2 regions of the Stenotrophomonas sp. YJH_SMC_131 genome follow, and region 1 is predicted to be linked to the other one. Evidence: riboswitches for the same ligand, from Rfam matches in the RefSeq annotation. Region 1 holds a riboswitch; the other holds the start of a gene.
The links. Region 1 has a riboswitch for glycine ahead of gcvP (aminomethyl-transferring glycine dehydrogenase). Riboswitches for the same ligand answer to the same signal wherever they lie in the genome.
Positions count from the first base shown of each region.

Region 1 (15,658 bases):
GCTATCGCATGAACGACAGTGCCTTCCCCGGTGATTTCGGCCGCATGGTGCAGGCCACCAACAGCCTGGTCGAATCGCACGTGCAGGTGGAGCTGCTGATGGCCGAAGTGATGCAGCGTTACGCGATCGGCGACCTCAGCCGTGACCTGCCGGACTACCCGGGCGAGAAGGGCACGTTGACCCGCACTCTGGCCGCGGTAAAGCAGAGCCTGATGGCGATCAACGCGCAGATCGATGAACTGGCCCGTGCGGCTCGCGCCGGCGACTTCAGCATGCGTGGCGATGCTGCTGCGTTCCAGTACCAGTTCAAGGCGATGGTCGAACACCTCAACGGCATGATGGCCAGTTCGCAGGCCAGCATTGCCGATGTTTCCGACGTGCTGCGCGCGATCTCGCACGGTGACCTGACCGCACGCATGGACGGTGAGTACGACGGCGTGTTCGCGCGCATGCGCGACGACGCCAATACCACCACCGCGCAGCTGACGGGCATTGTGCGGGGCATCCAGGTGGCTGCCGACAGCATCAACAACGCGGCCCAGGAACTGGCCGCCGGCAACAACGACCTGTCGCGCCGCACGGAGCAGCAGGCGGCCAACCTGGAGGAAGCTGCCGCGTCGATGGAGGAGCTGACCTCCACCGTGCGCCAGAACGCCGAGCTGGCGCGTCAGGCCGACAGCGAAGCGCATGCCGCCGGTGCCGCCGTACGCGAGACCGAGCAGGCGATGGCGCAGATGGCCTCGGTGATGGGTGAGATCGATCAGTCCTCGGCACGCATCTCGGAAATCTCCACCGTTATCGACGGCATCGCGTTCCAGACCAACATCCTGGCACTGAACGCTGCGGTGGAAGCCGCGCGCGCGGGCGAGCAGGGCCGTGGTTTTGCCGTGGTCGCCAGCGAAGTACGCACGCTGGCGCAGCGCGCCGGCGTCGCGGCCAAGGAAATCAAGGAGCTGATCGAAGACGCCGCTGCCAAGGTGAAGAGTGGCCTGGCGGTGACCGTTGAATCGGAAGCAGCGATCGCACGCGTCGCCCAGGCCAGTTCGCGCACCACCCAGCTGATGAGCGACATCGCAGCGGCCAGCAAGGAACAGGCCGCCGGCATCGAGCAGGTCAACCAGGTGGTGGTGCAGATGGACCAGGTGACGCAGCAGAACGCGGCCCTGGTGGAAGAAGCCACTGCGGCGAGCCGCGCGCTGGAAGAACAGGCGCATGCGCTGACCACGTCGGTGGCGGTATTCAAGGTGGAAGGCGCAGGGGCTTCGGCCGTGCCGCGCCGTGCAGCCTGAGCAGGCTGCTGACCCCGTGACAGGAATACGGCCGCCTTGAGCGGCCGTATTTGCATTGCCCGCTCAGGCAGCAGGGAGGATCGCCCTCATTGCTCCAGGACGCTGCCGAGCATGGCCCCAAGCACGTACAGCACGCCAAGCGTGGGAGGAATCACCAGAAGGTAGACGGTGATCCAGGTCATTCCGGAAAGCCAGCGTCCCACGCCGATGACGTTGAGTGCTGCGGTCTGCAGCATCACCGGCAGTTGCATGAGGATGTAGGCGCTCTTGGGGTCGCTGTTGGACCGGGCATCGAGCACCAGCCAGGTGGTCAGCGCGAGATAGAGCGCGCATAGGGCAATGCCGGTCCAGCTGAGCCAGCGTGGCTTGCGCATGCCGCCTTCCTCGTCTGTCCGGGGCCATCAGGGTAGCGCCGCGAGCAGCGGCGTGCACTTCCCTGGGTCGAGCCGATAAGCGAAGCTGCGCGGCAGCGAGTCGTGCGAAGGGACCGGAGAAGTGAGCAATGTGATGAACGCCGTGATGCTCCCAATCGTGATGCTGCCCGGGCTGGATGGCAGCGGCCTGCTGTCGACATGCTTCGTGGAAGCGATGCAGGACCAGGGGGTTACCGTGCAGGTGCTGCCGCTGCCCATGCACGGGCCACAGGACTACGTTACATTGGCGTCGATCCTGCGCCCGCAGCTTCCCATCTCTCCCTTTGTGCTGCTGGCTGAATCGTTTGCCGGGCCGCTGGCTATCGAACTGGCGGTGGCTTCACCGCCGGGGTTGCGCGGATTGATACTGAGTACGACCTTCGCGCGGCGACCGGTGCCGCTGCCAGCGGCGAGCGCACGCTTGCTTGCCCCTGCATGGCCACCGCCGCCGCTGGCGTTGCTGGCCCGGCTTCTGCTGGGGCATTGGCGGACACGCATGAACCTTCGCGAGCTGCGGCATGCGATCGCTGCGGTACCGACCGCGATCCTGCGGCAGCGCGCTGCGGCGACACTGCAGATCGATGTCCGCGCGCAGTTGCCGAAGCTCATGCTGCCGACGTTATGCCTGCATGCACGACAGGACCACCTGTTGTGGCCGCCCAGCGTGGCCGAGCTGCAGGTCTTGTTGCCCGATGCCCGGCACGTATCGCTGGAAGGGCCGCATCTACTGCTGCAGGCCCGTGCCGAGGCAGCCGCAGCCGAAGTTGCCGCATGGATGAGGGCGCTCCCCTCCTGATCGAAGACTCAGCCGCGTGCACGCGTGCGCGCGGCTTTCTTCGCCGCCGCCTTGCGCACGGTCTTCTTCGCGGCCCGCGTCTTGGCTGCCTTCTTCGCGGCGGCGCTCCGCGCGGCGGCCGTACCCGCCTTCTTTACCGCTGCCTTCTTCGCCGTCTTCTTTGCGGCCTTCTTTGTCGCGGTCTTGCGAGCCGGTGCCTTCTTCGCCACCGCCTTCTTCGCAGGTGCCTTCTTCGCCGCCGTCCTCTTGGTTGCGGCCTTCTTTGTGGCCGATTTCCTGGCAGGCGCCTTCTTGGCAGCCTTCTTGCTGGTCGCCTTCTTCGCGCCCTTGCGGGCACTGCCGGCGCGCTTGCCGCCGCCGTCCTGCTTGTTCACGGTGGCCCAGGCAATGCGCTCGGCGGTGCCTTCACTCGCGCCGCGATCACGTTCGCTTTCCTCGATGTGCTCGGCCTGGCGCTTCTGCTTTTCGGTGTATGCGGATTTGTCACCACGGGGCATGACGATTCTCCTGTCGTTGTGGTCAGGCCAGCAGGCGCAGCTTGGGCTCGCGCGCCCACTGGCGGGTGGCGGCCGCCGCCAGGAATGCCTTGGCGTCTTCTGCTTCGACGATGCCGGGGTCGTTGCCGACGCGCGCCGCCTTCAGCAGCACCTGGCCGCCCGCGTCGCTGGCGATGGCCTTCAGGTGTGCCCACGCCTGGCTGACGAATTCGACGGCTGCACTCTCTTTCGACAAGGCCTTCGCGGCTTCAAGGCTGAGCACCACGGCTACTGCATCGAACACGGCTGACGGGGTGCCCGCCAGCTGCCCATCTGCCGCCTGCAATGCGCCATCGCTCAGCGTGGCGCCTCCCACTTTTGGCGCGACCAGCTTCACGTCTGCACCTGCCTTCCGGACGGCCTTGCTCAGGCTGGCAATCACGCGCGCGTCGGAGCCTTCGTCGAACAGGATGCCGATGCAGCGACCCTGCAGGGTGGGCTTGTTACGCCCGATCACGCGCACCTCGGGAGCGGGCGGCATGTCCCGCACCGGCGTGGCGGTTGGGGCCGGGTCGGGCAGCGCAGGCAGGGCCAGGCCATCGGCCACGCGCTGCGCCAGCGCGTCATCGATGTTGCGCAGGTGGCTGACGGTGCGCACCCGCACCTTCAGCGTTTCCACCTTGGACAGCTCGAACACCAGCGCCGATGCCAGGTGCGCCTGCTCCGGCTTTTCCAGGCTGCGGAAGAACATCCGGGCCTGGCTGTAGTGGTCGGCGAAACTCTCCGCGCGGGTGCGGCCCTTGCGGCCATCGTCGGCGCTGGCATGGCTGCGGAATCCGGCAGGCGTCTCGCGCGGGGTGTCGTCCTGCAGCGAGCTGGGATCGTAGGCGACGCGGCCCTTGGGCACCTGCATCTGCATGTGGCCGTCGCGCTGATGATTGGCAAACGGGCACTTCGGTGCATTCACCGGGATCTGGTGGAAGTTCGGGCCGCCCAGGCGCAGCAGCTGGGTGTCCAGGTAGGAGAACAGGCGGCCCTGCAGCAGCGGGTCGTTGCTGAAGTCGATGCCGGGCGGCACGTTGGCCGGGCAGAACGCCACCTGCTCGGTCTCTGCGAAGAAGTTGTCGGGCCAGCGGTCCAGTACCATGCGCCCGATCACCTGCAACGGCACCAGCGATTCGGGAATGATCTTGGTTGGATCCAGGTGGTCGAACGGGAATGCGTCGGCGTCTTCTTCGGTGAACAGCTGCACCGCCAGCTCCCATTCGGGAAAGTCGCCGCGCTGGATGGCCTCGAACAGGTCGCGGCGATGGAAGTCATTGTCGGCCGATTGCAGTTTCAACGCTTCGTCCCAGACCGTGGACTGAATGCCCAGCTTGGGCCGCCAGTGGAACTTGACGAACGTCGACTCGCCGGCCTCGTTCAGCAGGCGGAAGCTGTGCACACCGAAGCCTTCGATCATCCGCAGCGAACGCGGGATGGCGCGGTCGCTCATCGCCCACATGATCATGTGCATCGATTCGGGCATCAGCGAAATGAAGTCCCAGAACGTGTCATGGGCCGACGCGGCCTGCGGGAAGGCGCGGTCCGGCTCCATCTTCACTGCGTGCACCAGGTCCGGAAACTTCATCGCGTCCTGGATGAAGAACACCGGGATGTTGTTGCCGACCAGATCCCAGTTGCCCTCCTTGGTGTAGAACTTGACCGCAAAGCCGCGCACGTCGCGCGGGGTATCCACCGAGCCTGCGCCACCGGCCACGGTCGAGAAGCGGGTGAATACCGGCGTCTTCACGCCGACCTCGGTCAGGATGCGCGCGCGGGTATGGGCTGCCAGTGATCGGGTCAGCTCGAAGTAGCCGTGTGCTGCGCTGCCACGTGCGTGCACGATGCGCTCGGGAATGCGTTCGTGATCGAAGTGGGTGATCTTCTCGCGCAGGATGAAGTCCTCCAGCAGCGTGGGCCCCCGAGGTCCCTGCCGCAGGGAGTTCTGGTTGTCCGCCACCGGAATGCCCTGGTCGGTGGTCATTGCCGGATGGCTACCCCCGGCCTGCTGGTGCAGTTCATCGCCATCGCCCCGGCGGTGGCTTTCGGCAGGGACGGTTGCGCGCTTGCCGGTCGGCTTGCTGGCGGCCATGGACGTTGGCTCCGGATCATCAAAAGGAACCACGACACTGGAACCAGCCCCGTTAAACCACGGTCCGGCAAAGGTGAACGTACGGGCAAAAGCAGGCTCGGGTATGCTTGCCGCATGCGAGTCGAGCCCGCCGACATCGAAGCCCTGTTCGACGCCATCCCGGATGTGCTGTTCTTCATCAAGGACCGCCAGGGGCGTTACACCCACGTCAACCAGACCATGCTGCGGCGGCTGGGTCTGCGCGCGCGCAAGGACGTGATCGGGCGTACGGCGGCCGAAATCTACCCGACCGGCCTCAGTGCGGACTACGTTGACCAGGACGCCCGCGTGCTGTCCGGTGAGGTGATCGAGAACCTGATGGAGCTGCACCTGTTCGCCAACCGCGAACCGGGCTGGTGCCTGACCTGCAAGCGCCCGCTGGTGGTCGACGGGGCCATCGAGGGCCTGATCGGCATTTCCCGCGACCTTGGCCAGAAGGACAGCCTCGGCACCCAGTACGAGCAGCTGCGGCTGGCGCTGGCCCACCTCAACGCGCACTACGCCGAGAACGTGCGCATGCAGACCCTGCTGGACATCACCGGCTTTTCGCTGTCCAAGCTGGAGCGCAGCTTCCGCAAGGTGTTCCAGATGACCCCGCAGCAGGTGCTGACCCGGCTGCGGATCCAGATGGCCATGCATCTGCTGCATGGCGACGACAGCATCGCCTGCATCGGCCAGGCCTGCGGTTTCAGCGACCAGAGTGCCTTCACCCGCAAATTCAAGGCTGAAACCGGTTTCTCGCCGCGTGCCTATCGTGCCCGTATCGGTGGGAACGTCGGCGAGCCGGCGCTGGCCTGAGCGGCCTGCTGCGCTGTGCCTATCCCCGTGGGCACGGGACAGGGTAAGGTGTCGCCCCTGTAGCCCGCCGCCAGCCCCGCCGATGCCCAACTCGATTCCGACCGCTTCGCCGTCCCGCCTCGGACATTCGCTCAAGCCCCGCCAGCTGATCATGATGGGCCTGGGCAGCGCCATCGGCGCCGGGCTGTTCCTCGGCTCGGGCGTGGGTGTGCAGGCGGCCGGTCCGGCGGTCCTGGTGTCGTATCTGGTCGCCGGAGCGCTGGTGATCATCGTGATGAACGCGCTGGGCGAGATGGCGGCGGCCAAACCGACCAGCGGCGCGTTCTCGGTGTATGCAGCCGACGCCATGGGCGCTACCGCCGGTGCCACCGTGGGCTGGCTGTGGTGGGTGCAGCTGGTGATCGTGATCGCCGCCGAAGCAGTGGGTGCGGCCGGGCTGCTGGCCACGGTCTGGCCGGCGATACCGGTACCGATGGCGGCGTTGGCGTTCATGCTGTTCTTCACCGCGATCAACCTGCTCGGAGTGAAGAACTTCGGCGAGTTCGAATTCTGGTTCGCCATCCTCAAAGTCGCGGCGATCCTGGCGTTCATCGCCATTGGCGTGGCGCTGCTGATGGGATGGCTGCCGCAGGTGACCTCCCCGGGCCTGAGCAACTTCACCGAACACGGTGGTTTTGCGCCGAAGGGCCTGGCCGGGATCGGCGCGGCGCTGCTGGTGGTGGTGTTCGCCTTCGGCGGCACCGAGATCGTGGCCGTGGCGGCGGCCGAAACCGAAGACCCCGAGCGCAGCATTGCCCGTGCCATCCGCACCGTGGCCTGGCGCATCCTGGTGTTCTACATCGGCTCGCTGAGCGTGATCATCGCCGTGGTGCCGTGGACCAGCGAGGCGCTGAAGTCGCCGTTCGCCGCCGTGCTGGACATCGCCCGCATCCCGGGCGCTGGTACCGCCATCACGCTGATCGCCGTGATCGCGCTGCTGTCGGCGCTCAATGCCAACCTCTACGGCGCCTCGCGCATGATGTATTCGCTGGCGCAGCGTCGCGAAGCGCCGGCCGTGCTTGGCTGGACCGACCCGCGCCAGGTGCCGGTGATCGCCGTGCTGGCCAGCGTGCTGTTCGGCTTTGCCGCCACGGTGATGGAACTGCTGTTCCCGGACCGGGTGCTGCCGGTGCTGCTGAACATCGTCGGTTCCACCTGCCTGCTGGTGTGGACGCTGTCGCTGGTCTCGCAGCTGGTGCTGCGTCGTCGCGCGGATCGTCTGGGTACCCGACTGCCGTTCCGCATGGCCGGTTTCCCGTGGCTGACCTGCTGTGCACTGGCGATCCTTGCGCTGATCTTCGGCCTGCTGCTGAGTGAGTCGCACACCCGCCTGCAGTTCCTGTCGATGGTGGCGTTGACCGCCACGATCGCCGCCAGCAGTGCCATCGCGCGGCGCATGCGCCAGGCGTGATTCTGTAGAGCCGACCCTGCGGTCGGCTGCTGTTTGCGCGATCGCCAGCCGAGCATGGGCTCGGCTCTACAACAGGCACACACTCCGCGTGGCACTGTGCAGGCAGGCCGTCATCGGCCCGTCGACCAGGAGTACCGCATGCTGCGCAGCCGTCCCTTCCTGATGTTCACCGGCCAGGCCGAGGCCGCGCTGGCCCTGTACGCCGAAGCCTTTGCCGATTTCCGGCTGCTGGCCCTGCAACGCCATCCCGAGGGGGCCGGCGCCGGCGTGCCGGGGCAGGTCCGCCAGGCCATCTTCCTGCTCGGTGGCACCCACTACCTGTGCTTCGACAGCCTGGACGTGCACGATTTCACCTTCTCGCCGTCGATCTCGCTGTTCGTCGAGTGTTCCGGTGCCGAGCAGTTCGAGCGCGCGGCACGCTTGCTGGGTGAGGGCGGCCATTGGTTGATGCCGGTGGGCGACTATGACTTCAGCAATCGCTACGGCTGGGTGCAGGACCGCTTTGGCGTGTCGTGGCAGTTGAGCCTGGGGCAGATGCCGGACCCGTGATCGGATGCTTGTGGGTGTGGGCCTTGGTCCACACGCCCCATGAAAACGGCCCGCTTGCGCGGGCCGTTTTCTTTACCGATGCAGTGAGGAATCACGCCTCGACTTCATCATCCTTGTAGGCATCGACCGGGATGCAGGCGCACATCACGTTCTTGTCGCCGTACACGTTGTCGACACGCGCCACCGGCGGCCAGTATTTGCTCTGCTTCAGGCTGGCCAGCGGGAAGGCGGCCAGTTCACGCGGGTAGGCGTGGGTCCACTCGCTGGCGGTCACTGCGGTGGCAGTGTGCGGCGCGTTCTTCAGCGGGTTGTCCTCGCGGTCGAGGCGGCCGTCTTCGATCGCGGTGATCTCCTCGCGGATCTGGATCATCGCGTTGATGAAGCGATCCAGTTCGTGCAGCGATTCGCTCTCGGTCGGCTCCACCATCAGCGTGCCGGCCACCGGGAAGCTCAGGGTCGGGGCGTGGAAGCCGAAGTCGATCAGGCGCTTGGCCACGTCCTCGGCACCGATGCCGCTGGTCTTCTCCAGCGGGCGCACGTCCAGGATGCACTCGTGCGCCACCAGGCCGTTGCGGCCGGTGTACAGGGTCTTGAAGTGCGGGGCCAGGCGCTTGGCGATGTAGTTGGCGTTGAGCTGCGCGACCTGGGTGGCCTTGCGCAGGCCGTCGCGGCCCATCATCGCGATGTACATCCAGCTGATCGGCAGGATCGAGGCGCTGCCGAAGCTGGCCGCGCTGACCATGCCGACCGGGCCGTTGTCACCCAGCTTGCCCGGCAGGAACGGGGCCAGGTGCTCCTTGACCGCGCACGGGCCGACGCCCGGGCCGCCACCGCCGTGCGGGATGCAGAAGGTCTTGTGCAGGTTCAGGTGCGAAACGTCCGACCCCCACTTGCCCGGCTTGGCCACGCCGACCAGGGCATTCATGTTGGCACCGTCGGTGTACACCTGGCCGCCGTGCTTGTGGATGATCTCGCAGATCTCCACCACCTCTTCCTCGAACACGCCGTGCGTGGACGGGTAGGTCATCATGATCGCGGCCAGGCGGTCGCTGTACTTCTCGGCGTTGAGGCGGATGTCCTCGACGTCGACGTTGCCGTTGGCATCGGTCTTGGTCACCACCACCTTCATGCCGCACATCTGCGCCGAGGCCGGGTTGGTGCCGTGCGCCGAATCCGGGATCAGGCAGATGTCGCGGTGGCCTTCGCCGCGCGAGCGGTGGTAGGCGCGGATCGCCAGCAGGCCGGCGTACTCGCCCTGCGCGCCGGAGTTCGGCTGCAGGCTGACCGCGTCATAGCCGGTGCATTCCACCAGCATCGCTTCCAGCGTGTCGATGAGTTCCTTGTAGCCCAGCGCCTGGTCGGCCGGCACCAGCGGGTGGATCTGCGAGAACTCCGGCCAGGTCACCGGGATCATCTCGGCGGTGGCGTTGAGCTTCATGGTGCACGAGCCCAGCGGGATCATCGTGCGGTCCATCGCCAGGTCCTTGTCGGCCAGCGAGCGCAGGTAGCGCAGCAGTTCGTGCTCGCTGTGGTGGGTGTTGAACACCGGATGGGTCAGGAATGCGGACTGGCGCAGCAGGCCGGCCGGCAGCGCATCGGCGGTGCTGGCATCCAGCGCGTCGACGTCGGCCTGCGCACCGAACACGGCGGCCAGTGCGACCACGTCGGCGCGGGTGGCGGTCTCGTCCAGGCTGATGCCGACCGAGTCGCTGTCGATCGCACGCAGGTTGTAACCGGCGGCGCGGGCCTTGGCGTGAATCTCATCGGCGTGCACGCCGGTGACATGCAGGGTGTCGAAGAAGTCGCCACCGACCTGCACGCCGGCCTCGCGCAGCGCGGCGGCCAGGATCGAGGCCAGGCGGTGGGTGCGCCGGGCGATGCGGGTCAGGCCTTCCGGGCCGTGGTACACGGCATACATCGAGGCCATCACCGCCAGCAGCACCTGTGCGGTACAGATGTTGGAGGTGGCCTTCTCGCGGCGGATGTGCTGCTCGCGGGTCTGCAGGGTCAGGCGGTAGGCCGGGTTGCCCTGGGCATCGACCGAGACGCCGATCAGGCGGCCCGGCATCGAGCGCTTGTAGGCGTCGCGGCAGGCCATGAATGCGGCGTGCGGGCCGCCGAAGCCGAACGGCACGCCGAAACGCTGGCTGTTGCCGACCACGATGTCCGCACCCCATTCGCCCGGGGCGGCCAGCAGGGTCAGCGCCAGCAGGTCGGTGGCCACGGCCACCAGGCCGCCGCGCGCGTGCACGGCCTCGACCAGCGCCTTGTAGTCGCCGATCTGGCCGAAGGTGTCCGGGTACTGCAGCAGCAGGCCGAAGGCTTCTGCTTCCAGTGCCTCCGCCGGGGTGCCGACGCGCAGCACGATGCCCATGGGCTCGGCGCGGGTACGCAGCAGTTCCAGGGTCTGCGGGTGCACGGCGTCGTGCACGAAGAAGGTGTCCGACTTCGACTTGGCCGAACGCTTGGCCAGGGTCATCGCTTCAGCTGCGGCGGTGGCTTCGTCCAGCAGCGAGGCGTTGGCGATTTCCATGCCGGTGAGGTCGGCGCACAGGGTCTGGAAGTTGATCAGCGCTTCCATGCGGCCCTGCGAGATCTCGGCCTGGTACGGGGTGTAGGCGGTGTACCAGGCCGGGTTTTCCAGGATGTTGCGCAGGATCACGTTCGGCGTGTGGGTACCGTAGTAGCCCTGGCCGATGAAGCTGCGCAGCACGGTGTTCTTGTCGGCGATCGCACGGATCTTCGCCAGTGCCTGCACTTCGGTCATCGATTCCGGCAGTGCCAGCGGCGCCGGCGACTTGATCTTGGCCGGTACGATGGCATCGGTCATCGCATCCAGCGACGCGTGGCCGACGACGTCGAGCATCTGCGCGATCTCGGCATCGTTGGGGCCGATGTGGCGCTCGACGAACGCATTGTGGTGCTCGAGCTCACGCAGGGAAGGGGTGTTCTGGGACATGGCGAAGGATCCGTCAGGAAAGGGCACACGCACGGGCACAAGCCGCCGGTCGGCGGTCTGCGGGGCGCCCCTCTGTCCTTTTGCCTGAGAGTTTGGAAGCGCGGAAAACCGCGGCTTCGTGCCCCTTCGGCGCCGGATCGAACCGGTCTCTCCAGAGTTGTGTTACGGGTGGTATCGGGCCTGAGCGATTACGGGCGTTGCGCCTTCGGCAGCGGTGTTCCGCTTCTCCCACCGTGTTGCCCGCCGATTATAGCCCGTTGCGGGCGCGCCAGCCGCCTGCGGGCCCGGCCGCGGCGCCTGAATGGCCGATGGCCCGCCCGTGCGTTTTGTGCACTGCTGCATGGCATCAGGCGCAATCCCCACCTATGATGGGCGGATACCCGAATTCATCTGGCGCCGTCCCTGCTGCAGGGGACTGGCGCCCGCCGTGCGTGCCGCGCATGGCCCTGCCGGACGCCTTCTCCATGACCGCCGCTGTTGCTCCTTCCACCCGCCGCATGGCCCTGCTGCTCGCCGGCCTGGCCATGTTCGGTCCGTTCTCGATCGACACCATCTTCCCAGCGTTCCCGCAGCTGGCCCAGCGCCTGGCGGTGGACGAGGTGGCGGTGCAGCAGACCATCAGCGTGTACCTGCTGTTCTACGGCCTGATGAGCCTGGCACACGGCCCGCTGTCCGATGCCTGGGGCCGCAAGCGGGTGATCCTCGGCGGCCTGGTGGTGTTCGTCGGCGCCTCGGTCGGCTGTGCGCTGTCCACCGATCTGACCACGCTGCTGGGGTTCCGCGCCCTGCAGGGCCTGTCTGCAGGCGTCGGCATGATCGTCGGCCGCGCGGTGATCCGCGACCTGTACCACGGTCACGACGCGCAGCGGCTGATGAGCCAGGTGTCGATGCTGTTCGGCATCGCCCCGGCGATCGCGCCGATCATCGGTGGCTGGATCCTGCTCAGCGGTGCTGGCTGGCCGCTGATCTTCTGGTTCCTGGTGGTGTTCGCACTGGTTCTGCTGGCGGCCACCGCCCGCTACCTGCCGGAGACCCATCCGCTCGAAGCGCGCGTTCCGTTGTCGCCGCGGGTGCTGATGCGTGATTACGTGCGCATCGGTTTCAATCCGCGCTTCCTGCGCCTGGCGCTGGCCGGCAGCATCGGTTTCGGTGGCATCTTCCTGTACATCTCCTCGGCACCGGTGTTCGTGATGCAACACCTGCACCTGGGCGAGGGCGGTTTCGCCTGGCTGTTCATCCCCACCATCGGCGGCATGACCACCGGCTCGTTCCTGTCCGGGCGCATGGCCGGGCACACCACGCCCACCCGCCAGGTATCCATTGGTTTCGGCCTGTGCGCGCTGTCGGTGCTGCTGAACGTCGGCTACGTGGCGCTGGCGCCGCAGTTCGTGCTGCCGTGGGCGGTGCTGCCGATCTTCCTGGGTGGCATGGGCATGGCGCTGATCTTCCCGATCCTGGCGCTGGCGGTGCTGGACATGTACCCGCACCAGCGCGGCCTGGCCTCGTCGCTGCAGGCCTTCGTGCAGCTGATGATCAGCACCGTGGTGGCCGGCGTGGTGTCGCCGCTGCTCAGCGCCAGCCCGCTGCACCTGGCGTTGGGCCAGGCTGGGTTCTTCGGCGCCGGCTTCGTGTTCTGGTACTGGGAACACCGGCGCGAACGCGCGGCGCAGGCAGCCTGCACGGGTCACTGAGCAGCGCGCAGGGGTAGGGCAGGCTACGACGCCCGCAACGCTTGCGACGGGAAACCGCCGGACTAGGCTGGACACTCCAGCCAGCCGGTGCACAGGTGCACGACAGCCAGCCGATCCACTGTCGTTGCATGAGGTTCCCCATGGCTGCGCAGCAGACCTACCGCCTGTTCGAGGTGGCGCTGAAGGAGCGCCGCGTTCTTTCCCCTTCCCTGGACCGCATGGTGTTCACCGGTGCCGACGTGGCGCGGATGACGACCGGAGGGCCGGACCAGCGCATCAAGGTGTTCTTCCCCTTGCCCGGCCAGGAGGTGCCGCAGGTCCCCAGCGGCGAGGACTGGTACCCACGCTATCGGGCCCTGCCGGACGATCAGCGCCCGCCGATGCGCACCTACACCCTCCGCCAGCTGCGTGCAGAGCAGGGCGAGGTCGATGTTGATTTCGTGCTGCATGGCGAGACCGGGCCGGCCTCGCGATGGGCCATCCATGCACGGCCGGGCGACCGCGTGGTGCTGCTGGCCCCGGATGCCGACTGCGCCGACAGCAGCGAGGGCTGGGAATGGAAGCCGCCGGCCGGCGTTGGCCAGGTGCTGCTGGTGGCTGACGAGACCGCGCTGCCGGCAGTGGCCGGCATTCTTGAGGAACTGGCGGCCAGGGTGGATCCGCCACGTACGCTGGCCCTGCTGGAAGTGGCGCAGGCCGGTGATGCGGTTCGCCTGAAGGCGCCGGCCACGGCCGAGCTGGTCTGGTTGCCGCGCGGGCAGGCGGCGTACGGGGCGCCTCTGTTGCAGGCGGTGCAGGCGCGCCTGGCCGCCTCGAGCGTGGTCGCTGGCGAAGAACTGGAAGAGATCGACGTCGACGCGCAGATCCTCTGGGAACAGGCCGATGCCAGCGTGGCGGGGCCGCTGTATGCCTGGGTGGCAGGCGAGGCGGGAGCGGTGATGGCGATCCGTCGCCATCTGGTCCGCGAGTGCGGGCTGGACCGCCGCACGATCACCTTCATGGGTTACTGGCGGCACGGGAAAGTGTTGGACTGAGGGGGTGTGAAGCGGTGTGGCGGGCGGGGGTGCGCTATCCTTGCGCCCCCCTCGCAGCGGTACCGCACCATGTCCACCAGCTCCAAGACCCGCCGCGACCAGCGCCGTCGCCAGGAAAAGCAGGCCGCCAACAAGGCCGCTGCCCAGGCCTCGCCGGTGGAGCCGCATGCGGAACTGCGCGACGCGCAGCGCACCCTGCTGGCCGGTGTCGTGCGCCGCGATGGCGAATGGGTGCTGGGCATGGACGGCCGTATCGCCGGCCACAGTGACTCCGCCGCGCAGGTACTGGCGCTGATCATGCAGGCCGGTGAACTGCACGAGCGCAACGGCACGCCGGTGCGCCTGATGTACTCCGATGCGCTGCGCGACGCCGCACAGGCCGAAGCGAAGGAAAAGGGCCAGACCTTCGAGGAGTTCAAGGCGGACCTGGCCGCGGCGATGGCGGCGAAGAAGGACAGCTGACAGGCATTGCGGTAGAGCCGGCCGCTGGCCGGCTGCCCGCGGGGTCTTCATCGCGTAGTTGCCGGCCAGCGGCCGGCACTACCAGGAAGGGGCGGATCCTTGCGGACCCGCCCCTTTTTTCATTTTGCCGCCGGGGCCGCGTTGGCCTGCCAGCCGCACATCTGGCCTTCGTTCTGCTGCTTCAGCCACTCGTTGACCGGCGTGAAGTACTCGATCATCGGGCCGGCATCGAGCTTGTCGGTGCCGGTCAGCTCCTTCAGCGTGGCCTGCCACGGCTGGCTGGCACCCTTGCTCAGCATCGCCCAGTATTTCTGGCCGGCTTCCTTGTTGCCGTAGAAGGTGCACTCATGCAGCGGGCCCTTGTAGCCGGCCGCGTCGCACAGGCCCTTGTAGAACTGGAACTGCAGGATGCGCGCCAGGAAGTAGCGGGTGTACGGGGTGTTGCCTGGCACGTGGTACTTCGCGCCCGGATCGAAGAACTCCTCGCCACGGGTACTGGCAGGCGCCACGCCCTGGTACTTGGCCTTCAGGTCCCACCATGCCTTGTTGTAGTTGTCGGCGGTGATCGAACCATCGAACACACCCCAGCGCCAGCGGTCGATCATCAGCCCGAACGGCAGGAACGACACGCCCGACAGCGCCATGCGCATCTGGTTGTTGATGACCGCTTCGCGGCTTTCGGTCGGCGCATCGACCAGGCCGATCGAGCTGAGGTACTTGGGGGTCATCGCCAGCACGATGGTGTCGCCGATCGCTTCATGGAACCCATCGTTGGCACCGCCCTGGAACAGCGGCGGCAGCGGGTTGTAGGCCAGGTCGTAATAGATGTGGCCCAGCTCGTGGTAGATGGTGGTGAAGTTCTCTTCGTTCGGCTTGATGCACATCTTGGTGCGCACGTCGCCTTCCATGTTCATGTCCCAGGCGCTGGCGTGGCAGACCACATCGCGGTCATCGGGCTTGATGAACTGGGTGCGTTCCCAGTACGACTGCGGCAGCGACGGCATGCCCAGCGACACGTAGAAGTCCTGCGCGCGTTCGGTCATCTGCTTGGCGGTGCGCAGTTCGGCCTCGCGCTGCGCCTTGTACTGCGCGGCCACGTTGGCATCCTTGCCGGCCTTGGCCAGCGCCGCGCTCAGGTTGGTCTGGTACTGCTTCTCCAGCGCCGCGGTGATGTCCAGGCTGCCGGCGCCCGGGTACGGTTCCAGCTGGTCCCACAGGTTCGACCAGTCCTGCTGCCACATGTTGCCCAGCAGGTGCGCGGCGATCAGGCCGTTGCCCACTTCGGCCTTGTCCTTGCCGTAGGTCTTGTCCAGCTTGCCGCGTGCGTAGCAGTGCAGCTGCTCGTACATCGGCTTGACCTGTTCCCACAGGCGGTCGGTTTCCGGGCCGATCTGCTCCGGCGGCATGTCATAGCCGCTGCGCCACATCTGGCCGGCATCGGTGAAGCCCATGCCCTTGGCGCCTTCGTTCACCAGGCCGACGAACTTCTGGTAGTCGCCGCGCATGTTCTTGGTGGTGCTGTGCCAGCCCTGCCAGGCGTCGAGCTGCTTGTCATAGTCGCGGCTGCG
Region 1 is NZ_JCAFRJ010000002.1:286,496-302,153, forward strand. It holds gene AC5P56_RS05120 (methyl-accepting chemotaxis protein) at 1-1,289, shown strand, start outside; gene AC5P56_RS05125 (hypothetical protein) at 1,376-1,663, opposite strand; gene AC5P56_RS05130 (alpha/beta fold hydrolase) at 1,797-2,498, shown strand; gene AC5P56_RS05135 (hypothetical protein) at 2,507-2,995, opposite strand; gene AC5P56_RS05140 (catalase) at 3,018-5,108, opposite strand; gene AC5P56_RS05145 (AraC family transcriptional regulator) at 5,223-5,945, shown strand; gene AC5P56_RS05150 (amino acid permease) at 6,028-7,395, shown strand; gene AC5P56_RS05155 (VOC family protein) at 7,534-7,944, shown strand; gene gcvP (aminomethyl-transferring glycine dehydrogenase) at 8,036-10,903, opposite strand; glycine riboswitch at 10,966-11,068, opposite strand; gene AC5P56_RS05165 (multidrug effflux MFS transporter) at 11,368-12,594, shown strand; gene AC5P56_RS05170 (siderophore-interacting protein) at 12,735-13,628, shown strand; gene AC5P56_RS05175 (hypothetical protein) at 13,698-14,090, shown strand; gene AC5P56_RS05180 (M2 family metallopeptidase) at 14,210-15,658, opposite strand, start outside.

Region 2 (15,658 bases), on a different contig from region 1:
ACAAGGCCAACGTTGATGCACGCGTGGCGCAGATCAAGACCCAGATCCAGGACACCTCCTCGGATTACGACCGCGAGAAGCTGCAGGAACGCGTGGCCAAGCTGGCCGGCGGTGTTGCCGTGATCAAGGTCGGCGCCTCGACCGAAATCGAAATGAAGGAAAAGAAGGATCGCGTCGACGACGCCCTGCACGCGACCCGTGCGGCCGTTGAAGAAGGCGTGGTTCCGGGCGGCGGCGTTGCCCTAGTCCGCGCGATCACCGCGCTGGCCGGCCTGAAGGGCGCCAACGAAGACCAGAACCACGGCATCCAGATCGCCCTGCGCGCGATGGAAGCCCCGCTGCGCGAGATCGTGGCCAACGCCGGTGACGAGCCGTCGGTCATCATCAACAAGGTCAAGGAAGGCACCGGCAGCTTCGGTTACAACGCCGCCACCGGCGAGTTCGGCGACATGCTGCAGTTCGGCATCCTGGACCCGACCAAGGTGACCCGTTCGGCGCTGCAGAACGCCGCCTCGATCGCTGGCCTGATGATCACCACCGAAGCCATGGTTGCCGAAGCTCCGAAGAAGGACGAGCCGGCCATGGGTGGCGCCGGTGGCATGGGCGGCATGGGTGGCATGGGCGGCATGGACTTCTAAGTCCACGTCCCCCGGGCGGTCGTTGCCGACCCTGGTCGGCACGCCCTCCCGATGCAAGGAAGAACCCCGCCGCAAGGCGGGGTTTTTCGTTGCCCGGTTGCCGCCGCAGCAGCGCATCGCTACGCTCGGTGGCCATGCCTACCTCCTTCATCGTCGTCGACGACTTCCTTTCTCCTGCCGATGCGCAGGGGCTGCGCCAGGCGGCGCTGGGCCTGACCTATCCGGTGCAGGAGGGTGCATTCCCCGGCCGCAATTCGCAGCAGCGGCTGGAACTGGATGGGCTGTCCGGCGCGGTCTCGCGGCTGGTCAACGAACCGCTGCGGCCGGTCAACCCACTGCAGTCGCATGGCAAGTTCCGCCTTACCCTGGCCGGTGACACCGGCCGCGCCAAGGTGCACGCCGATCACTCGCACTGGTCGGGCATCCTCTACCTGAGTGCACCGGAGCACTGCGAGGGCGGCACCGAGTTCTTCCGCCACCGCCGTACCGGCACCGAGCGCATGGCCCTGGATGCAGCGGAGCTGGCCGCATTGGGCTATGCCAACGGCGGCGACATGCATCGTGACATCATCGAGCGCGACAGCAACGACGACAGCCAGTGGGAAATGACCATGCGCATCCCGATGCGTTTCAACCGGCTGGTGCTGCTGCGGCCCTGGTTCTGGCATACCGCCGGGCCAGCGTTCGGCGACCGCCCGGAGAATGGCCGGCTGGTGTACCTGATGTTCTTCGAGCAGGCGCGCTGAGCGGAGCAGGCATCCACGCGTGAGGTGGATCCACACGCCATGCATGGTTGCTCCCATCCCTCCGCACTCCCCGCCCAGGGATCATCGCGCCTTCATTCGACGAAGGCCTTCGCCGCGCCGTATTCCCACTGCCATGGCACGCCGGTATCACCCAGCACGAACGCCACCAGTGCCGGGAAGGTGGCCTCGGCCCGTACATCGTTGCCCAGGATCACCACGCAGCGTTTGTGCCGCTCGATGCACACCAGGGTGTTGCCGACCGCATCGTCGTGGCCGCCCTTGTAGAAGCCTGCACCCTGGGGGCCACGGAAGGTCACCACGCCCAGGCCCGCGGCCAGATCCCGGTGCTGCTGCGCAACGGGCAGCTCCGGCTGCAGCGTTGGGAACTGGCTGGCGGTGGTGATCGGCAGCTGCGGCCGCACCAGTTCCCTGCGCATTGCCGCAGACAGCCCATCGCCGCGCACATAACCGGCGGCGAAGTGGGCCATGTCGGTGATGGTGGTATCCATCGATCCTGCCGCCCGCACACGGCTGCGTTGATCGTGCGGCTCTGTATTGCCTTCGACGGTCCAGCCATCGGCCAGGTTGCCGGCGAAATCCGCGCGCCACGACATGCTGGTGCGCGCCATGCCGAAGCGATCGAACACGCGCTGCTGCATCAACGCACCCACATCCTCGCCCAGTCGCCCACGTTCGATCACGAACTGCAGCAGGATCAGGCCCTCGCCGGAATAGCCGTAGCGGCTGCCGGGCTCGAAGTGGAACTTCAACCGGCCATCCGGTTCGAGAAAGCCGAAGTTGGCAAAGCCGCTGGCGTGATTCAGCAGCTTTCGGGGCGTGAGCCGGCGCCAGCGTGCATCACTCGCCAGCACGCTGTAGTCGGCGTACTTTTTCGGTTCGGGCGGGTAGTCTGGCAGCGGCACGTCCAGAGCTGTGGCGATGCTGGCATCCAGATCGATCACCCCGTCCTGCGCCAGCTGTGCGACCAGGTGGCCGAAGGCCATCTTGGTGAGCGATGCGGCATACATCACGGTGTCGGTGCGCAGCGGCTCGCCTGCGGCGTTGCGTTCACCGTAGGCGGCCACATGCACCACCTTGCCGTCATCGATCACCGCCAGCGCCATCCCGCGCGCATGGGCCGCCTGCATCAGCCGCCGTGCTTCGGCATCGATGCGAGTGGGCGAGGGCACGGGTGGCGGCGCGGCCAGTACCGCCAGCGGGAGCAGCGTCAGCAACATCAGGGTGGCACGGCACATGCGTGGAACTCCTGGTGGGGCGCACGGTGATGCTACGCCGGGCTGCCGCTGGCGTCATCGCCAGATGTCAGCCGGCCTGCGGCCGGCGCAGGCAGATCCGCGCCGCGCCGGCACCGATGTCCACCTGGCCGCCGCGCATTGCATCGGCACCGAGGATCAGCGCCGGCCGGCCCTCCAGGCCGATCGCCTTGAACACCGGCAGTTCGCTGATGCGGACCTCCATCGACGGGTGCTGCCAGCCGCCGCCGGTCATGCCGGGCAGGGTGTACAGCCAGGTTGCCTGCTTGCCGCCGCCCAGGCCTTCGGTGCCCTTTTCACGCACCCGCACCCGCGCGTCGCTGCCGTCGGTGCGCAGCCCCAGTGCGCGGGCGGCTTCGGCGTTGAGGACGGTCTGTGCGGCACCGGTGTCGACCACGGCGATGGCGTCCACCGCAGGCGCGCCCAGTGCAAGCGTGATGAAGCCGAACTGGCGCAGGCCGCCAGTGCGGCCGGGCAGCGCATTGGGCTGGCAACCCGGTCCTTCCAGGTTCAATCCGCCGGGTGTCCACAGCGCCAGTTGATTGCGGCCGAAGTCCCAACGGGTGTCCCAGCGCCCGGTCAGATCGTTGCCGATCAAGCCGTCGATGGCTGGATCATCATCCTTCGGCAACGATGACAGATCGACGTTCATGGCTTCGGCCTGCAGCTGCCAGCTGCCCAGCTGCCAGGACGTGCTGCGCATGCGCTGCAACCGCGCCGAAGCTGCACTCGCCCCTTGCGCCTGTGATACCTCTGCATCCGCATCCTCCAGGCCATAGCGCCGCACGACGCGGGCATCGACCAGCGTTGCCCCGGCGGCACTGTCGACCACGAAGCGCAGCGGTTCGGCGCGCCCGTCCAGCGAGACGGCCACCGCCGGATGACCGCCCTGCATCCACATCGGCAGGATGTGCGCGGCGGCGTTGGAGGCGAGCGCAGGCAAGGGAGCGGCGAACAGGGGCAACAGGAAGAGGCGCAAGGGAAGACTCCGCAGTGATCGTGGGTGACCATTGGCGCACGGCGGCGTATCGCCGGAATATCGGCGTTGATACCGTCCTGATACACAGGTGCTGGATACTGTCCGAATGAGTACTCCCATCCGTGTCATCGTCGTCGACGACGATGCCAGCATCCGCGACGCCATCGCCGACCACCTGCTGCTGCACGGCTACCAGGTACGCCTGGCGGCGGATGCGGCGGCACTGGACGTGCTGCTGCAGGCCGAACGACCGGACCTGATCATCCTCGACTGGATGATGCCCGGTGAGGATGGGCTGTCGGTCTGCCGCAGGCTGCAGGCGAGGGCGATCCCGATCCTGATGCTGTCGGCGATGGGGGCTGCACCGGACCGCGTGATCGGCCTGGAGATGGGCGCGGACGACTACCTGGCCAAACCCTTTGATCCGCGTGAACTGCTGGCGCGGGTACGCGCACTGCTGCGCCGTCAGGACAAGCTGCGCACGCAGGTGGCCAGCGAACTGCGGTTTGATGGCTGGCGATTGCTGCCCGACCAGCGTCGCCTGTTCGCACCGGACGGTGCCGAGCTGGTGCTGAGTCGTGGCGAGTTTTCCCTGTTGCTGGCGCTGGCCGAACGTCCCGGGCGGGTGCTGGGGCGTGAGCAGCTGCTGCAGTTGAGTCGCGGAGAAGCCAGTGACAGCGTGGACCGTGCCATTGACCTCGCGATCAGCCGCCTGCGCCGCAAGCTCGGGCAGGCCGCGTCCGGGGCAGAAGCCCTCGTGCAGACACTGCGCGGGGAAGGGTATCGCTTCGACGCTGAGGTACAGGTGCTGTGAGCAGCCGGTGGTCGACCACTCGCTGGATCGCGATGCTGGCGCTGGCCAGCCTGCTGCTGGCAACCCTGGCCAGCGTTGCAGTGGTGGGTTGGATGCCCCGGCCCGCGCCGCCACCGATGCGGCTGGACCATGCGATGCAGGTACTGCGTGGGGAACAGGCGCCGGCGTCACTGGGATTGCGCAGGGCGACGCAGGACGCGCCCCCCCAAGGTAGCGCCAGCGACTGGCTCGCGCAGCTGGCGGCCGCGCAGATGGGCATGCCGGCCGAGGATGTACGCCTGGCATGGACGGGGCAGGGCAGGGCGCCCGATGTGCAGGTCATCGAGGGTGGCGCGGTACTGGACGCCTCCGGTCGTGCTGGCGTGCTGAAATCACAGGCCGCGCTGCTGACCGCGATGCAGTGGCCGCCGTTTGAACTGGGGATGCGCCAGGCCGACGGCCGCTGGCGGGTGGTCGGCAGCGACCATAGTGACCTGGCGGCCTGGCGCCGCCAGGTGATGCTCGCCCTGTTGGGCGGTGCGATCCTGCTGGCGCCGTTGGCGGCGTGGGCGTCGATCCGGTTGGGGCGCCCGCTGCGGCGCCTGGCCGAAGCGAGCGCACGCGTCGACCTGCAGGCCGAGTCGCCATTGCCCGACGATGGCCCACGCGAAGTGCAGATGCTGGCCGCCGCGATCAGCACCGGTCGCGAACGCCTGCGGGTCCAGGCACAGGACATGACCCATATGCTGGCGGCAGTGGCGCATGACCTGCGCACGCCCCTGACCGGCCTGCGCCTGCGCGCCGAGTTCGCTCCCGCACCACAGGCCGCCCGGATGGTGGCGGACATCGAACGCATGGACGCGATGATCGAGCAGGTGCTGGACTATGCACGCGGCGAGCTGCAGCCCTTGCAGATGCGCTCGCTGGATCTGGCTGCCCTGCTGCAGGAATGCCTGCAAGGGGCGCTGCTGCGCGGGGTCGACATTTCGCTTCAGTGCCCGGATACGCTGCCGTGGCATGGCGATGCGCTGCTGCTCCGGCGCGCGGTCGACAATCTCATCGACAACGCCGAGCGTTACGCGGGCGCCGTGGAGCTGCATGTCGCCGTGTGGGGACATGGGGTGCAGCTGGATGTGATGGATCGCGGGCCGGGCATCGCCGAAGCTGATCGTGTCCGCCTGCTGCAACCGTTCCAGCGCAGCGAAAGCTCGCGCAGTCGCGCTACCGGTGGGACCGGGCTGGGACTGGCCATGGCCGCCAACGTGGCCAGGCGTCACGCAGGCGAACTGCAGCTGCTGCACCGCGAGGGTGGCGGGCTGATCGCGCGCCTGCTGCTGGGAAAGCTCCCCTGATATCGGCTGTGATTTACAGGTAGCGGCTATCCGGTGATATGATTAGGCGCCTAACCATATCGCGTTCGTGAGATGATCGAAGCCAAGCATCAGGCCCTTCTGGAGGAATCGCAGCGACGCGGCCACGCCAACATCGCGCAACTGCGCCTGTGCTTCCAGCTGCTCTCGTTGTCCTCGTCGATCGATCGCGACTGCGCCGCGCGGCTGGCACCGCATGGGCTCAGCGAGGGCCGCTTCGTCGTGCTGTTCCTGCTGCACGGGGCCGGTGGCACGCTGCCGCCGCACCTGCTGGCCGAGCGTGCCGGCGTGACCCGTGCCACCATCAGCGGCCTGCTCGATGGCCTGCAGCGTGAAGGCCTGCTGCAGCGTCGCAGCGATGACGGGGATGGCCGCCGTCTGCAGATCGTATTGACCGCACCGGGAAAGCGCTTGGCCGAGTCGTTGTTCGAGCAGCACACGCAATGGATCAGCGGCCTGTTCGACGGCCTGGATGCGGGTGAACAGCAGCAGCTGTCGCAGCTGCTGCACAAGGTCTGGCAGCACACGGACGGCGGGCGGGAATCGGCAGCATGAGCACGCCCGTTCCTGCGCAAAGGCTGCATGCACTCAACAGTGGCAGCGCTGCTGCCACCCATCTGGCCGAATGCCTGGCCGTGGATTTCACCGCGCTGCTGCAGGTGGTGGCGCCTGCCCTTGAGCCGGAATCGCTGCAATGCATGCGCGATGCCTCAGGCAAGGGCATCACCCAGCGCATGGCGCTGGCGGCGCGGTTGCTGCACGAAGCCGGACAGGGGGAGCCTGCGCGCTGGCAGGCGCATGCGTCAGACACGGTGCGTGGCTGGGCCTGCTACCTGATCGGCGGCGACGCCGACGCGACGCTGCCGGCCAAGCTGCAGGCGATGCGGCCACTGGCTGACGACCCGCACTTCGGCGTGCGCGAATGGGCGTGGCTGGCGCTGCGTGCCGACATTGTTGCCGCACCACTGCAGGCGCTGGAGTACCTGCAACCATGGACGCAGGAAGGATCGCCGTACCTGCGCCGCTTCGCCTGCGAAGCGCTGCGCCCGCGCGGCGTGTGGGCCACACATGTCGCGCTGTTCAAGCGGCAGCCGGAACTTGCAGAGGCGATGCTGGAAGCACTCGCCGACGACCCGGAGCGCTATGTGCAGGACTCGGTCGGCAACTGGCTCAATGATGCCGGCAAGACACAGCCGCAGTGGCTGCGTGCGCTGTGCGCGCGCTGGCAACAGCAGCACCCTGGTGATGCCAATGCCTACATCCGCAAACGCGCCATGCGCTCGCTCCGGTAGTGCCGGCCGCTGGCCGGCAACCCCCCAAACCTTCAAGGAAGAAGCAGCATGTCGCACACCTTCATCGAGCTCTATACCGCCACCCCCGCCTGGACCACGCTCCAGCCCGAGCAGCGGAATGCCTTCTTCGCCCGTATCGGTGCAGGCATGCAGCAGTTCGATCCGGTCCGCATCACACTGCTGGCGATGGGCCGCATTGCCAGGGGCGTACAGCACGGCAGCGATGAGCAGTTCTATGCGGTCTGGCGCTGTGCAAGCCGCGCGGACGCCGATGCGCTGGTGGCCGGCATTGCCGCCACCGGTTGGCATCAGTACTTCGCCACCGTCAACGCCGTCGGCGCAGACGATGGGATGGGGCAGCACCTTGCCGACCTGGCCGCCTTGTAGCAGCGTCTCCGTACGCGCATGGCACATGCGCCTGTCACCCGGACGCGGTAAACAGGACATTGCCCATGTCCATCCGCAGGGAAGTTGATCATGCAGAGCACGCTCCAGGTCACGCTGTTCGGCCCGCTTGGCGACAGCCCGGCATTGCAGTTGCCGGGGCGGGAAGGGCCGTCGGTGGCCATCCCGGAGGCGGCCCTGCGGCGGTTGGTCTCCGACCTCTACACCGCCCGTTCCCTGCTCAATCCCGAGCAGCTGGACGAGGCCAGGCAGGAGCTGGACCGCGTGCTGGAGCGCTGGGCCGACATCCACGAAGGCCTGTTGCTGGACGTGGAAGTGCATGGCAAATGAGCGGCTTTGCGTGGCTGCTGCCGCGTGGGCAGCGCCGGCGCGCGCCTCGCTGAACCGCACCCGCGGTTGCGGATGAAACATTTTGCACTGCGCAAAAGCTGTGCTATCAATACACCCCATGAACGCAGCCGCCACCCGCTTTTACTGGTATTACTTTCCGAAGCCACTGGCGGAGGAAGGACTGCGCTCATCCTGAAGAAAGCTTCAGACGCATTCCCGAAAGCCGCCAGCGAACCTGGCGGCTTTTTTCATGCCGCCACGCTGGGGACCCCAACGTTCCGGAGATCTCCTGCAATGCCCCCGCACACCGACGACCTGCGCATCCGCACCATCGAACCGCTGACACCGCCTGCCCAGCTGCTGGCGATGCTGCCCTGTGACGATGAAGCCTCCGACACCGTCAGCGCCTCGCGCGCGGCCCTGCACCAGATCCTGCACGGCCGTGACGACCGCCTGGCAGTGGTGGTGGGCCCGTGCTCGATCCACGACCCGAAGGCCGCCATCGAATACGCCCAGCGCCTGAAGCCGCTGCGCGACGCGCTGGCCGGCGAACTGGAAATCGTCATGCGTGTGTACTTCGAGAAGCCGCGCACCACGGTGGGCTGGAAGGGCCTGATCAACGACCCGGACCTGGACGGCAGCTTCAGGATCGACAAGGGCCTGCGCATCGCACGCGGCCTGCTGCGCGACATCAACAAGCTCGGCCTGCCGGCCGGTGTCGAATTCCTCGATGTGATCTCGCCGCAGTACATCGCCGACCTGGTGGCGTGGGGCGCGATCGGCGCGCGTACCACCGAAAGCCAGGTGCATCGTGAGCTGGCCTCGGGGCTGTCGTGCCCGGTCGGCTTCAAGAACGGCACCGATGGCAACGTCAAGATCGCCGCTGACGCGGTGGGTGCGGCGTCCAACCCGCATCACTTCCTGTCGGTCACCAAGCAGGGCGGCACCGCCATCGTGTCGACCACCGGCAATCCGGATTGCCATGTGATCCTGCGTGGCGGCAAGCAGCCGAACTACGACGCCGGCAGCGTCGCCGACGCCTGCCAGGTGCTGGCCAAGGCCAAGCTGCCGACGCGCCTGATGATCGACGCCAGCCACGCCAACAGCCTGAAAAACCCCGAGAACCAGCCGAAGGTGATCGAAGACATTGTTGTTCAGCTGGAAGACGGCGAACAGCGCATCGTTGGCGTGATGATCGAGAGCCATCTGGTCGGTGGCCGCCAGGAACTGGTGGAAGGCCAGCCGCTGGTTTACGGGCAGAGCATCACCGATGGCTGCATCGACTGGGACACCACCGTGACGGTGCTGGAGCGTCTGGCTGCGGCCGTGCGCGCCCGTCGCGACGTGAAGGTGTCCGAAGCAGCCTGATCGAAGCCGCCTGAGTGCGGCACGTGTGTGGATGGCGGCCAGCGCCTGCGGGGGTGCGGCCGCGATCAGGGCCGGTCGGAGTTGGAGGCCGGCCCATCTGCACCGGCGATGCGCCTGGCGCTGCGCATGAGCGACAGCGCCAGGTACATCGCCGGGGTGGTGATACCGCTTCCTGTAGCGTCGAGCCATGCCCGACCTGCGCGCGAAGCGCGTTGGTTTCCTGCAAAGAGCAGTCGAGCATGGCTCGACTTTACGAAGAGGCTCAATGCACTTCGTCGTGGTACACGAACTTCGGCATTTCCCAGCGGTAGTGGATCGCCAGCAGGCGCAACGCGAAGCCGCCGCCGAGGCAGCACAGGATCGCGGTGGCATCGGCCACGCCCCAGTGCAGCAGCAACAGATAGGCCGCGCCGGTCAGCAGCGCGATGATCGCGTACAGCTCCTTCTGGAAGATGAGTGGCACCTCGTTGCAGAGGATGTCGCGCAGCACCCCGCCGAACGCGCCGGTCAGCATGCCGGCGATCAGCACGATCGGCATTGCATGGCCGGCTTCGCGCGCGATCGAGCAGCCGATCAGGGTGAAGGCGATCAGGCCCAGCCCGTCGAGCACCAGGAAGGTGCGGCGGAAGTGGTGCATCCAGCGCGCCACCCAGGTGGCGATCAGCGCCGCGCACACGGTGAAGCCCAGGTACTCGGGGTGCTTCACCCAGCCCAGCGGGTAGTGGCCGAGCAGGATGTCGCGCAGTGAACCACCCCCGAGGGCGGTGACGCAGGCGATCATGACCACGCCGAACAGGTCCATGCGGCGGCGGCCGGCGGACAGTGCGCCGGTCATGGCTTCGGCGGAAATGGCGATCAGGTAGATGATGGACAGCAGCATGGGACAGGCTCCGGGCGCGGTGGGGCCGGCCATGCGCGACCACCGCCACTGCCTGCGCAATGACGGGATGACGATGACCGGTGCCGCTCCCGCTGTCCTTTTGCCTGAGAGTTCAGCGGCATGGGCCGCGTGCCCCTTCGGCGGATCGCCCCGGGCATGCCCGGTGACCTCTCTCCAGCTCGGCGAGTCGAATGCATGGTTGGTGGGATTCCAGCCCACCGGCCTGAGCGATCATGGGAGCCTGCGCCTTCGGCGGGCGCCAGCGCGGCGCCTCTCTCCTGCATTCGGGTGCCAGTATATCCGCTGCAGTGCAGCACGGCATAATCCAGGCATGGCCTCGTCCGTCCGCCCGTGGTTCCTGTACCTGCTCGAATGCCGCGATGGCAGCTATTACGCCGGCATCAGCACCGATGTGGAGGCGCGTTTCGCCGCCCACCAGGCCGGCAAGGGCGCGCGCTACACCCGGGCCCGGCCGCCGCTGCGCGTGCTGGCCGTGCGCGAATACCCGGACCGGGCCGCCGCCTCGCGGGCCGAGTGGCAACTCAAGCAGCAGCCCCGCGAACGCAAGCTGGCCTGGCTGCAGGCAACGGATCCTGCGCTTCTGTAGAGCCGAGCCCACGCTCGGCTGTTGTTCCGTCTGCCCGATGCGGGAGCCGAGCACGGGCTCGGCTCTACAGTAGATCCACGCCCTGCGTGGATGGGCTACCCGGTCCATGCGATGATCGCCCCGCGCCCAGAGCTGGAGACCCGGATGTCCACGATCGCCCTGCTATTCGCTCTCTCCGCAGCAACGAGCCCTGCCGCCGACCCCGCCACGATCGCGGCCATCGAAGCCACCTGCCACGACCACGTCGATGGCCAGCTGGAGGCCGATCCGCAGCGCGTCGCCCGTTCGCTGCACCCGGACCTGGCCAAGCGCGCGGTCCTCGGCGATACACCCGACGAGCGCCTGGGCCTGCGCCGGATGTCGAAGGAAGAGCTGGTCTCGTTGACGAAACAGGGCGCGCTGAAGACCCCGAAGGATCAATGGGATCGCCGCTGCACGGTGCTGGACGTGACCGGCAACGCGGCCTCGGTGCGGCTGGAAACCCCGTGGTTCGTCGACTACTTCCACATGGGGCGTTTCGACCAGCGCTGGGTCATCGTCAACGCACTGTGGTACCCGAAACCGAAGGCGCACTGAGCGATGCGTGCCGCCGGCAACGCATGGATCTCCGTCGTCGTGCTGGTCGCCGGCATCGCGCTGCTGCCTGGCCTGCTGTATCTGCTCGGGCTGGCATTGGTGGACGGTCGGCCGAAGCCGGCCGACCGCGCGCCCAGTGGTGTGGCTGCGTGCAGCGGTGAGCCACGGGCGGGATACCAGCCGATGAACCCCTGGCGCTTCACCGCCCAGTTCTTCGACAAGGACGGGATGAAGAACAAGGTGCCTGAAGTGGAGCGGGAGGCCTTCTGGATTGCCCGGCGCCACCTGTGGCGGCAACCTCGGCGCGGCATGCTGCGCTGGCATCTCAGCAGCACCGCGTTGGCGATCTGGATCACCCGGCATTGGAGTACCGCGCAGATTGCGGACACCGCGAGGAAGGAGGACTTCTGCCGGAAGTAGATCCACGCCATGCGTGGATGGCGCTCCATGTTTGTTGACGGGGTCAGAGCCCTTTCCCGCGGAAAGGGATCCGACCCCTGTTGCGTGCGGCCTTACCGCCTCGGCCGCCGGTCGTCCTGATCATCACCGAAGATGATGCGCGCGCTGCGCTGGTAGCTCCAGTACGCGACCGCCCAGTTCAGCAGCACCACGATGCGGTTGCGGAAGCCGATCAGGAAGAACACGTGCGCGGCCAGCCAGAACCACCAGGCCAGCACGCCGGAGAGCTGCAGCCGGCCCAGGTGCACGATCGCGGCCATGCGGCCAATGGTGGCGAGGTTGCCGTAGTCGGCGTACTTGAACGGCCCCGGTGCCGCCTTGCCATGCAGGCGCGCGCGGACCACCTCGGCCACGTACTTGCCCATCTGCTTGGCCGCGGGCGCCACGCCGGGAACCGGCTTGCCGTCGGCCTGGCTCAGTGCGGCCAGGTCGCCGGCCACGAACAGCTCCGGGTGATCGGGCAGGGTCAGGTCCGGCTGCACCTGCACGCGGCCGGCGCGGTCCAGCGGCACGTCCAGCGTGCGCGCCAGTGGTGAAGCGGCCACGCCGGCGGCCCAGACCACGGTGCGGGCCGGCACGAACTGCTCACCGAGCTTGAAGCCCTGGCTGTCGATGTCGCTCACCGGGGTACCGGTCAGCACTTCCACGCCCAGCTTTTCCAGCTGGCGGCGCGCCTTCAGCGAAAGCACTTCCGGGAACGAGGACAGCACGCGCGGCCCAGCCTCGACCAAGCGCACCTTGGCGCTGGCCGGATCGATGTGGCGGAATTCGTTGCGCAGCGTGTGGCGCGCGATCTCGGCCAGCGTGCCGGCCAGTTCGACGCCGGTGGGACCACCACCGACGATGGCGAAACTCAGCCACGCCGCCTTCCTGGTCGGGTCCGGTTCGGCCTCGGCACGCTCGAACGCCAGCAGCAGCTTGCGGCGCAGCGCAATGGCATCGTCCAGCGTTTTCAGGCCGGGGGCATCTTCGGCCCACTGGTCGTTGCCGAAGTAGGCGTGGGTAGCGCCGGTGGCCAGCAGCAGGCTGTCGTAGTCCAGCGTGCTGCCATCGGCCATGCCGATCTGCCGTGCCTGCTTGTCGATGGCCACCACTTCGCCGAGGCGGACTTCCACGTTGCGCTGGTGGCCGAGGATGTGGCGCAGCGGTGCGGCGATATCCGGCGCGGACAGGCCGGCGGTGGCCACCTGGTACAGCAGCGGCTGGAACAGGTGATGGTTGCGGCGGTCGACCAGGGTGATGCGTATGCGCTCGCGGGCCAGGGCACGGGTGGCCCAGAGACCGGCAAAACCGCCGCCGACAACGACCAGGTGGGGAACGCGCTCGCGACTCATCGACTCACTCCAGTGGGGGCATTGGGGGAAGCGCCTGGCATCTTCGCACGGCGGCCACCTGTCACGTCAGCGCCTGGGTGGATCGGCGATACTCGGGTTCAGGCAACCGCCCGCGAGGAATCCATGAGCGAACCGGAAAAGCGCATCGCCCTGTTGATCGATGCCGACAATGCGCCGGCCTCGAAGATCGACGAGGTCCTGGCCGAAGTCGCCCGCTATGGCGTGGCCAACGTGCGCCGTGCCTACGGCAACTGGAAGAGCCCGCGGTTGAAGGGCTGGGAAGCGGTGCTGCACGAATACGCGATCCGCCCGATCCAGCAGTTCGCCTACAGCAAGGGCAAGAATGCGTCGGACATGGCGATGGTGATCGATGCCATGGACCTGCTGTACGCGCGCAACCTTGATGGCTTCGCCATCGTGTCGAGCGATGCCGATTTCACCCCGATGGTGATGCGCCTGCTGACCGACGGCGTGAAGGTGTATGGCTTCGGCGAAAAGAAGACGCCGGAACCGTTCGTCAACGCGTGCTCGAAGTTCACCTACCTGGAAGCGCTGGGCCAGACCCACGCCAGCGTGCCGGATGCCGAGCAGGCATCGAGCGAACAGGCATCGAACGAGCCCGTCGCCAATGATGATGCACGCCCGCGCAAGAGCGGGGCGGAGATGCGCAGCGACACCCGGCTGGTGAAGATGCTGCGCCGCGCGGTGTCCTCGGCCGAGGGCGAGGATGGCTGGTCGCACCTGGGGCCGGTCGGCAGCCAGATCGGCAACCAGGCCTCGTTCGATCCGCGCAACTATGGCTACGGCAAACTCAGCGATCTGCTGGCGGCGATCGGCCTGTTCGAGCTGAAGAAGGACGGCAAGTCGTCCTACGTGCGCGCGCTGCCAAAAAAGAACCGGTAGTGCCGGCCGCCGGCCGGCAGCGCGCAGGCGCCCGATCCCGCATCCTGCACGCACATCTCCACTCCAATCAGGCGTATCGTTGCCGCTCGCATTGCCAGCAAGGAAAACCCGCATGTTGAAGATCTGGGGCCGCCGCAATTCCAGCAACGTCCGCAAGGTGCTGTGGTGTGCCGAGGAGATCGGCCTGCCGTACGAATCCATCGAAGTCGGCGGCAGCCATGGTGGCACGCAGACGCCGGAGTACCAGGCGATGAATCCCAACGGCCTGGTGCCGGTGATCGAGGACCACGGCCTGCCGCTGTGGGAATCGAACACCATCGTGCGTTACCTGAGCGCGCGCTATGCGCTGGGCACGCTGTACGCCGAGGACCCGATGGAGCGCGCGCAGGCCGAAAAGTGGATGGACTGGAGCACCTCGCGGATGGCGCCGCTGTACAGCGACCTGGTCTGGGGCATCATGCGCACCGCGCCGGCCGACCGTGACGAAGCGCGCATCAGCGCGGCCATCGTCCGTGCCGGTGACTACCTGGCGATGGCCGATGCCACCCTGGCCACGCAGCCATGGCTGTCGGGCGGGACGTTCGCGATGGGCGACATTCCGCTCGGCTCGCTGGTGTACGCCTGGTATGAACTGCCGATCCAGCGCCCGGACCTGCCGCACCTGGCCGAGTGGTATGCGCGCCTGCGTGAGCGACCGGCCTACCAGCGCGGCGTGATGTCGCCGCTGACGTAAGCGAAGGCGTCCGGGGTCAGAGCCCTTTTCTGCGAAAAGGGATCCGACCCCAGGGCATCGGGGTCGGATCCCACCCGACGGGTGGGCTCTGACCCCTCAATAAAGATCCGTTGGATCCACATCCAGCGACCAGCGCACCTTGCGTGCTTCCGGCAGCGCGTACAGCTGCGGAACCAGTTGCGAAAGCACGCCATGCAGCGGCGGCCGCTGCACCGCAGACAGCAGCAGCTGCGTGCGCTGGTAACCGGCCCGCCGCGGCATCGGCGCCGGCATCGGCCCGTAGGCCTCGACCACGTTCTGTTCGCCCAGCAGGTGCCGGGCTGCCAGCAGGAATGCATTGGCATGCTCCACCTGCTGCGCTTCGGCGCGCATCAGCGCCAGATGCGCGAAGGGCGGGAATCCGGCCGCCTGGCGCTGGTTCAACTCGGCTTGCGCGAACGGATGGTAGCCACCGCTCACCAGGGTTTCCAGCAGCGGGTGCCCGGGGTGATGGGTCTGCAGCCAGACCTCGCCCGGGTCGCGCGCACGTCCCGCGCGACCGGCCACCTGGATCAGCTGCTGCGCCAGTTTTTCGCTGGCGCGGAAGTCGGCCGAGAACAGGCCCTCATCGATACCCACCACCACCACCAGGGTCAGCTTGGGCAGGTCGTGGCCCTTGGCCAGGATCTGCGTGCCGACCAGGATGCCGGGCTGGTCGCCCAGTTTCGCCAGCTGCTGTTCCAGCGCGTCGCGCCGTGAGGTGGTGCCGCGGTCGATGCGCACCACCGGGAAGTCGGCGAAGGCCGCAGTGAGATGTTCTTCCAGGCGTTCGGTACCGATGCCCTGCGGTTGCAGCGCCAGGCTGCCGCAGGCCGGACATGCCAGCGGCGCCGGTTGCCGCGCGCCGCAGTGGTGGCACTGCAGGCGACGACCGCCACCATGCACGGTCATCGGCGCATCGCAGCGCTGGCATGGCGCGGTCCAGCCGCAGT
Region 2 is NZ_JCAFRJ010000001.1:420,257-435,914, reverse strand. It holds gene groL (chaperonin GroEL) at 1-638, shown strand, start outside; gene AC5P56_RS01965 (DUF6445 family protein) at 773-1,384, shown strand; gene AC5P56_RS01960 (serine hydrolase domain-containing protein) at 1,477-2,640, opposite strand; gene AC5P56_RS01955 (retropepsin-like aspartic protease) at 2,708-3,637, opposite strand; gene AC5P56_RS01950 (response regulator transcription factor) at 3,744-4,451, shown strand; gene AC5P56_RS01945 (sensor histidine kinase) at 4,484-5,782, shown strand; gene AC5P56_RS01940 (MarR family winged helix-turn-helix transcriptional regulator) at 5,855-6,355, shown strand; gene AC5P56_RS01935 (DNA alkylation repair protein) at 6,352-7,092, shown strand; gene AC5P56_RS01930 (DUF6616 family protein) at 7,141-7,479, shown strand; gene AC5P56_RS01925 (hypothetical protein) at 7,570-7,827, shown strand; gene AC5P56_RS01920 (3-deoxy-7-phosphoheptulonate synthase) at 8,122-9,195, shown strand; gene AC5P56_RS01915 (trimeric intracellular cation channel family protein) at 9,458-10,075, opposite strand; glycine riboswitch at 10,158-10,263, opposite strand; glycine riboswitch at 10,277-10,366, opposite strand; gene AC5P56_RS01910 (GIY-YIG nuclease family protein) at 10,407-10,682, shown strand; gene AC5P56_RS01905 (nuclear transport factor 2 family protein) at 10,827-11,258, shown strand; gene AC5P56_RS01900 (hypothetical protein) at 11,262-11,678, shown strand; gene AC5P56_RS01895 (NAD(P)/FAD-dependent oxidoreductase) at 11,771-13,051, opposite strand; gene AC5P56_RS01890 (NYN domain-containing protein) at 13,175-13,954, shown strand; gene AC5P56_RS01885 (glutathione S-transferase family protein) at 14,067-14,687, shown strand; gene AC5P56_RS01880 (primosomal protein N') at 14,784-15,658, opposite strand, start outside.
Region 2: it holds a riboswitch for glycine, as region 1 does, so the genes downstream of both, AC5P56_RS01915 (trimeric intracellular cation channel family protein) here and gcvP (aminomethyl-transferring glycine dehydrogenase) in region 1, are expected to answer to the same signal.